2 regions of the Paenibacillus sp. FSL K6-1122 genome follow, and region 2 is predicted to be linked to the other one. Evidence: riboswitches for the same ligand, from Rfam matches in the RefSeq annotation. Region 2 holds a riboswitch; the other holds the start of a gene.
The links. A riboswitch is a leader RNA that binds a small molecule or an ion and turns the genes downstream of it on or off. The one in region 2 is predicted to bind thiamine pyrophosphate.
Positions count from the first base shown of each region.

Region 1: linked by a shared signal. The riboswitch ahead of NSQ20_RS18910 (thiamine phosphate synthase) and the one ahead of NSQ20_RS02315 (ABC transporter substrate-binding protein) in region 2 are both predicted to bind thiamine pyrophosphate.

Region 1 covers NZ_CP150272.1:4,194,018-4,198,234, reverse strand. Annotated here, with positions in the region: gene NSQ20_RS18920 (hypothetical protein) at 1-281, shown strand, start outside; gene NSQ20_RS18915 (ABC-F family ATP-binding cassette domain-containing protein) at 420-1,970, shown strand; TPP riboswitch at 2,046-2,155, shown strand; gene NSQ20_RS18910 (thiamine phosphate synthase) at 2,382-3,044, shown strand; gene thiO (glycine oxidase ThiO) at 3,062-4,217, shown strand, end outside.
Region 2 covers NZ_CP150272.1:487,545-491,761, forward strand. Annotated here, with positions in the region: gene NSQ20_RS02300 (ABC transporter ATP-binding protein) at 1-53, opposite strand, end outside; gene NSQ20_RS02305 (ABC transporter permease) at 91-849, opposite strand; gene NSQ20_RS02310 (thiamine-binding protein) at 849-1,139, opposite strand; gene NSQ20_RS02315 (ABC transporter substrate-binding protein) at 1,364-2,404, opposite strand; TPP riboswitch at 2,626-2,738, opposite strand; gene NSQ20_RS02320 (NAD(P)-dependent oxidoreductase) at 2,883-3,638, opposite strand; gene NSQ20_RS02325 (VOC family protein) at 3,656-4,042, opposite strand; gene NSQ20_RS02330 (hypothetical protein) at 4,216-4,217, shown strand, end outside.

The DNA.
Region 1 (4,217 bases), 3.4 Mb from region 2:
TGATTGCGCAGGAAGATTGGTACAACTCCATTAACGATACAGGGATTATGGCCTTTATCCAAGGTATAGGTGTGGGTGACCAAAAGATCAACAATTATGCGATCGGTGGAGGCAGACTTGTGAAGAAAACGGCCATCGTAGGTGGGGTAGATCCTTTAACGGGTATCAAGTACTATTACCCCTCCACATGTGGTAATGGTTACCGTGCTGAAGAGGTGTTTACAGACGCAAGACAAGCAGCTGCACAAGGCTATTTTGAATATAAATGCTCTAATCGTTAGGGTAGCCTGTATGATAAAATCATGTAAGAGGTTCCTGAACTGTTTACATTACTTTCAGAAAAGACGGGACCTGTGCTAGAATAGGGTTTCGGAACAATAACAAAAGTAATGTCTAATAGATAGGAGCAACCTCATCTTATGAGTTTATTGTCAGTAGAGAACGTAAGTCACAATTTTGGAGATCGCACGTTATTTAAAAATGTATCGTTTCGTTTACTTGCCGGAGAGCGCGTAGGACTTGTTGGTGCCAATGGTGTGGGTAAATCCACATTAATGAACATCCTTACCGGTAAATTGCTTAAAGATAGTGGAAAAGTGGAATGGACACCTAAGGTCCGTTATGGATATCTGGATCAGCACACGAAGCTTACCCCAGGCAAAACCATTCGTGACGTTCTTAAAGATGCATTCCTTCCGTTGCTTGAATTAGAAAAAGAAATGATGAATATAACGGACCAGATGGCAGATGCAGATCCAGATAAGCTGGAGCAGTTGCTGGAAGAGATGGGCGATATTCAGGAACAACTGGAACAGGGCGACTTTTATCTGATTGACGTAAAAGTGGAAGAGATGGCCAATGGACTTGGTTTGTCCGCAATTGGTCTGGATCGGGATGTCGCAGCTCTAAGTGGTGGACAACGTACCAAGGTGCTTCTGGCCAAGCTTCTGCTTGAGAAACCTACAGCTCTTTTGCTGGATGAGCCGACCAACTATCTGGATGTAGAACACATTGAATGGTTGTCACGTTACCTGAAGGACTACCCTCATGCGTTTCTTTTAATCTCCCATGACACGGAATTCATGAATGAAGTCGTAAATGTCATTTATCATTTGGAATTTGCCAAATTAACGAGATATGCAGCGAACTATAACAAGTTCCTCGAGATGGCTGATATGAATAAAGCCCAGCATATTGATGCGTACGAGAAGCAGCAAGAGTACATCAAGAAGCAGGAAGATTTCATTCAGCGTAACAAGGCACGTGCTTCAACTTCTGGTCGAGCGAAGAGCCGGGAGAAGCAACTGGACAGAATTGAACGTATTGATCGTCCAGATGAAGCGGCCAAACCAACGTTCAAATTCAAGGATGCCCGCGCGAGCAGCAAAACGGTCTTTGAGGGCATTGATTTTGAAATTGGATATACGTATCCTTTGCTGCCTAAAATGACAATGACAATTGAACGTGGTGAAAAAATTGCCATCGTAGGTTGTAATGGTGTGGGTAAATCAACACTGCTGAAAACCATCCTGGGAAAAATATCTCCACTCAGTGGAAAGACTTTCTTGGGAGATTATCTCGAAACGGCCTATTTTGAGCAGGAAGTTCGTGCTGGGAATATCACGCCGATTGAGGATGTGTGGAATGAGTTTTCACATTTGACCCAAAATGAAGTCCGGGGTCATCTCGCTCGTTGCGGGTTGAAAAATGAGCACATTACCCGTCCGCTTAACATGCTGAGTGGTGGAGAGCAAGCCAAGGTTCGTCTATGCAAACTTTTGATGCGTGAAAGCAACTGGATTCTATTCGATGAGCCGACGAACCATTTGGATGTCACAGCTAAAGCTGAGTTACAGCGTGCCTTGCAAGAATTCAAGGGAACGGTGTTGCTGGTATCTCATGAACCTGATTTCTACGAGGGTTGGGTTACCAAAACATGGAATGTTGAAGAATGGTCTGAGAAAAACTAGACAATTCAAGCAACGCTTAATAGAAATGAACGGTGACAAAAAAATCCTTCTATGGTAACATAGGCTACAACTTCATATGAACACTAGGGGGGCCGCACGATGTGGCTGAGATGGAAGAATGCGATTCCGGACCCTTTGCACCTGATCTGGATCATACCAGCGTAGGGAAGTGGCGAGCGCGTTTCAGTGAATGACGTGAGCAAACGGCAATTCGAAAGAATTCAACCGTCTTGCTTAGTAAATTGAAACATGCAGTTGCGTGTATAACGTTATGGCTATAAGGTCTATAGCTTTATTGCACGAAATGAACTGTATGTATCAGTCAGTCATCTGGTCCTATAATTAATACGCAGCCACTCCCCTACGGGAGTGGCTTTTTTGTGTTTTCATAGCATTCACGCATGGAAGGAGATGAAAAGTACGGTAATTTCTCATGAACGTGTACACGGATCATTTGAACTGCATGTTGTATCTACGGGTGTAGGGAATCAAGCATCTTTTGTAAAAGCTGCAAAGGACGTTTGGCCATGGGTGGACTACATCCATATACGAGAGAAACAACTCTCGTGGCAACAAAAGATCGGTTGGGCTGAAAGTCTGCGTGGTGTTGGCGTTCCGTCTTGTCGCATCGTTATCAATGGTTCAGAACTGCCACCACAGAATGACATCTATGGCGGTGTACATTGGGGGCAAGAGGCTATACGTAACTACAACCCTGCTGTTATAAGCAATGTCCAGCGACTTCGTCTGGGTGTATCTGTTCATTCAAACGATGAGGCAAAAATCGCTGAAGAACGGGGAGCCGATTACCTTTTCTTCGGGCATGTCTACTCAACCAACAGTAAGCCTGATCTTGAACCAAGAGGATTATATGCTCTGGCTGAAGTGTGCTCTGGTGTCTCCATTCCTGTCATGGCGATTGGGGGCATCGAACCGGGAAACATTCACGCTATTCGCTCTGCAGGCGCACAGGGAGTCGCTGTGATTTCGAATGTATGGGCGAGCGATTCCCCGGATCGGGCCGCTGAATCATTAAGGCAGGCTATCGTTGCTACAGAAAGTTTGAGCCGCTGAATCAAGGAGATGAGAGGATGAAAAAGATCATTACTGATAGACCGGATAAGATTTATGCAGAAACGATTATTGTAGGCGGAGGCGTTGTTGGATGTGCCATTGCGTATGAGCTTGCTTCCCGTGGACAGGATGTGCTGTTACTGGAGCGTTCGGCGATTGCAGGAGGGACTTCTTGCGCAGCGGCTGGGATGCTGGCAGCAGACAGTGAGGATTTTGCTCATCCTTTGATGGCTAAGCTCGCCAGGCAGAGCAGGCAGTTACTTATCGAGCAACAGGTGCTAATGGCTACACTCAGTGAGGTAGAGACTGGTCTGCAACGCCAGGGATTCCTAACTCCTTTTTGTTCATACAGTGAATTAAGTAGTTATAAGGACAATCGGAAGTCTGCGTTGTCTGCTTCTGCTGATGAGGTGTGGTGGGACCGTTCCGTTGTGCAACAGGAGGCATCATGGCTTAACAGAGATACGTATGGAGCCTACTACAGACCTTACGAGAGTGAGATTCTTCCTGTCCATCTAACGAAGGCATATGCTGAATCCGCTCAAGCATTGGGAGCACGGGTTATGGAGGACATACAGGATATACGTGTGCAAGCAAACGAACACGGTGTGCAGGGGATCACCACATCGATCGGTGAGATGAAATGCAAACATGTCATTATAGCGGCTGGATTACAGAGTGAAGAGTTGATGAGACATGTGAATCTGAGCTTGCCTGTGTGGTCGGTAAAAGGTGAAATAGCCGCCGTTCAGTTCTCAGATGAACATGCAGGGTACAGACCTGATAGAACGGTGTATGCAGAGGATATCTATATTGTTCCCAAAGCCAATGGAGAGGTTTGGCTTGGGGCAACCAGTCTGCCAGGCAGAACGGATTTGAACGTTTCTGTACAGGGTGTTCAGAAGCTGCTAACAGCGGCTACCCACTGGGTGCCTGGGATGAAGGAAGCACAATTTATACGAGCGTGGGCAGGCGTAAGGCCGGCAACTCCCGATGGACTGCCTTATATAGGTGCTTGCAAGAGTATTCCCGGGTTGTTCGCCGCCTTTGGACATTACCGCAACGGTATCTTGCTTAGTGCGATAACAGGCAGGCTTATCGCTGAGTTGCTCGCTGGCAAAAGCTCAGAAGAACTCGGAATTGAGGCGCTGAGCCCTGAGCGATTGAACAGAA
Region 2 (4,217 bases):
ACTGCGTGTGCTCCTCGTCCAGGCTGGACTTGTTCGTCCTGTTGCCGATTCATATGGTCATCACTTCCTAATATACAGATTACTTCTTTATTATCGCTTCTGTGGCCGCCAGCGCACGAGCAGCTTCTCCAGCAGGGCAATGAACAGGAAGAGCAGCAAGCTGAGCGCGACAATAATCATGATCGCCACGAATAGACGATCGGTGCGATAAGCCGACTTTTGCAGCATCATATAATAACCAATACCCTTGTCTGCACCAATCCATTCGGCGATGATGGCACCCATCACGCTATAGGTAGCGGCAATTTTGACACCGGAGAACACGGATGGCAGCGCATGGGGGAGCTCCAGCTTCCAGAAGATATGGTGACGTTTCGCACCAGCCATGCGCATATAGTTCATCATCGCGGCGTCAGTACGGGTCAAGCCATCCATGGCCGCCACTGCAACGGGGAAGAAACATACCAGGATGATCGTAATCAGCTTTGGCAACAGCCCGAATCCAAACCAGATTAACAGGAGCGGTGCGAGCGCAATGGTTGGGATATTTTGACTAAGAATAAGTAAAGGATACAGGGCTGACTTGAGAAAAGGGACTAAATGCAGCACCATCGCAATCAGTAATCCAACCGCTGTTCCAGCGGCGAATCCAATCAGCGTTAACTGAATGGTTGCAGAAGCGTGCATGCCAAGTCGTTCGGCCTGGGTTGCCGCTTCGCGGGCGATGTCGGACGGTGCAGGCAGCATCCATTTCTCAATATGGAAGAGGGAGACGGCTCCCTGCCATATCGCTATAAAGAGAATAACCGCCACAATGGGCGGCCATACACTTTTGAAATAGGCAGGCATTAGCGATACTTCTCCGTCAGGGTATCCATGCTGAAGCCAGTAGGGCTATGGGCGATTTTGATCTGGGAGATGATGCTTGGGCTGCCAGCCTCCACAAGTACCTCGTGCATTTTACGTACAACTTCCAGCAGTTCCTCCAGTTCCCCCTCCATTGTGGTGTCGAGCGCGTTCACCTGATATTTCAGGCCGGATTGCTGAATAACTTCAATGGCGCGATCAACGTAAGGATAAGAGTTCTCGCCATTTGGCGTTTTGGGAATAACTTGAATGCTAAGTAGTGTGCTTGCCATGAGAGATCACGGCTCCTTTCGTGATAAATAAAATGAACTAATGACTGTTACACTTGCCACTTCGATGACAGAATAACCTTCCAATCGCTGTTATCCCCAGATTTTTTTGATTCCCTTTCTCTAAAGGGAAAATCCGGTGATAAAGGCGACCGCTTCGCTTTTTCACGTTATTTCTGTCCTCTCCGTCATCGTGTAAATATTAAGTTCGTTTTATATGAGAAATTTTATTGGGGTAAAAACTCGTTCGTATATGCCTTGCTCACATCGATCTGTTCATCGAGCAGTTTTTTGCTAAACATCCAGTCGGTGTAGTTCTGCCACACTTTCTGTTTTTGCTCACCCCAGCGCGGGGCGTCATCTGTGTACTTGGGACTAAGCCACTTCTGGCTTGCCAGTACGAGGTCTTTGTCCAGATCCGGTACGGCCTTGATCAGAATGTTCGCTGCGTCTTCGGGATGATCAATTGCGTATTGATATCCTTCTGAAGTGGCTTTCAGGAATGCTTTCACCAACTCAGGGTCGTTTTGGATCGTTTGCTCGTTTGTTACGAGGACAGGCGTGTAATAATCCAGTGCATCTGAATAATCCTTCACATATAACATGTCGATCGGTTCCCCGCGCAGTTCGGCTTCAATCCCCGTCCAGGCGTAGAAAATCCACGCAAAATCAATGTCCCGTTTTACTGCGGTGAAAAAGTCGGCGTCACCCATATTAATGTTTTTCACTTTGGATACATCGGCTCCGTCGCCTTCCATAATGGATTGCATCACGGCTTCTTCGACTGGGGAACCCCAACCGCCATAGGTTTTACCTTCAAAATCTTTCGGTGACTTGATATTCCGATCCGCCGGAGCAGCGAAACCAGATGTATTATGCTGAATAACTGCTGCGATGGAGACCAATGGAAGACCCTGTGTGCGGGCTTGAGTTACACTCTCCTGATAACTTACGCCAAAAGGCACTTCATTGGAGGCAACCATTGTATCTGCGCCACCGGCACCTGGTTGTACAATCTCCACGTTCAAGCCTTCGGCTTTATAAAAACCTTGATCTACAGCTGCATACAGGCCGGTATGATTCGTATTTGGTGTCCAGTCGAGCACCACTTTAATATCTTTCAGGGCGGCAGTGTCACCTTCGTTGCTGCTTTCCGTATTTGTGTTGCCGTTCTGCCCAGCTGGGGCAGCTTCTTTGCCACCACATGCGGCTACAGTCACCATAAGCACGCATAAGAGCAACAATCCCATCGTTTTACGCCATTTCATCTGTGGTTCTCTCCTTCGGTATGTCCGGCCGATTGGCACGGGGTACTCCTTGGCTTCATATCCAATCATCTTGCATAAATCGACAGATTTATACCAGTTGAGATCTGGATAACGTCACTTTTTTTAGCTCTCTGGCTATATAAAAGAACATTAAAAAAGCGCCCCGTATTCCGGGACGCGTGCAGGCGTTAGAGAGGTGGCGTTCAGCCATAGGGCTGTGCCATTTCGATATACTCCGATTCCTACGCTGGCATGATCCAGATCAGGTCTAAGGGTTAGTATCTTGGTGGGATACACTCTCAGCCGGCCAATTCCGACTCCCCTGGGAAACTATGAAGTTACGGGCATTACTAGGTGTAATTATAGGCCAGCCGGTGGAACGTGTCCAGTCATGAACTGGATAGGGACACGTATAAGTTATCAAACAGGCCGTTATACATATGTATAACAGCCTGTTTGGATGTGTTATTTTCAATAATTATCGTGGGGAATCATATAAGGCAATCTGACTGAGTGCAAAAGCATCGGATTTTGGGTCATAACCTACCTGTTTCTGAGTGGTTTCCAGATTTAATCGTTTAAACCGATTATTCGAGATCCCATGCAGTATGGTGAAGGGTTCCAGATCGGTAGTTGTAATTGCTTTGAACATCAAATCACACAAGTCAGCTGGACTAATATACGCGCTCATATCCCTTGCCTCCAGCACGGGTCCGTCCGGTTGAAAATCATCATATGCACCTATACGCACCGCAACACTTTGTAAACCTTCGGTATACGCAAAATAGGAAGCGAGCGATTCTCCAAAACATTTGCTAACCCCGTACAAATTCCGTGGGCGTGTCGGCATGTCCGGATAGACCTGAGCATCAATGGGATACCCCTCAATCGTCTGTGCACTGCTTGCCAGAATGACTCTTCGTACACCTTGGTCCTTGGCTGCACGGAATACATTAAATGTGCCTTTGATATTGATGTCCAACAACGATTCATAAAATCCGGCATGCGGGGAAGGATCTCCCGCCAGATGTACAACCACATCCATGCCTTCGCAAGCATGCTGACAGGCTTCGGGGTCTGTCACATCCAGTGTCATGATCTCATGGCCTGTCCCTTGATACGTATGCAGTCTGTCGATATTCAAATCCGTTAGTCGCAGGTGAAATGTCTCTGACAAGTGTTGGGACAAGTCACGTCCAATTTTTCCGGCTGCGCCGGTAATTAAAATGTTCATGAAATCAGCTCCATTTCTTAGCGCTGGAAGAACTCAATCCATTCCTTTTCAGGTCCATAGATGAAGAAATAGCGGTAACCGTTAGGTAGTGTAATAATCTCTCCATCGATAAATTCGGCTTCGGTGGATTGAATGCGTTTGTACTCAGAATCAAGATCATCCACGTGGATCGCAAAATGGTGCACCGTACCTTCGGAAGGCAGCTTGTCGCTGTATCCTTGAATTAGCTCAATCTCAGTCTCGTTACTTCCATTGAAGCCGAGAAAGGCGAGCTGAATGACGCCGTTAGTATGGGTTACCCGGTCTTTCAATTCAAGACCAACGATCTCCGTGTAGAAACGCAGCGTGGTCTCCAGATCACGAACGGCAATGCCGACGTGGTCAATGCGCTTTTGAAAACTCACAATCAAAACCTCCTTATGTAGTGAATGTTTCTACCATTTTAAGGGATATCATAGAGCTGTACTACATGGTTGTCAAATATAGTTTTAAATTGGAAAAATCACAGTTGTTCACAGAATGTTCACTTATGTGAAGGGTTTCCTCATCTCTATAATTACGAAGGTAAACAGAGAGGAT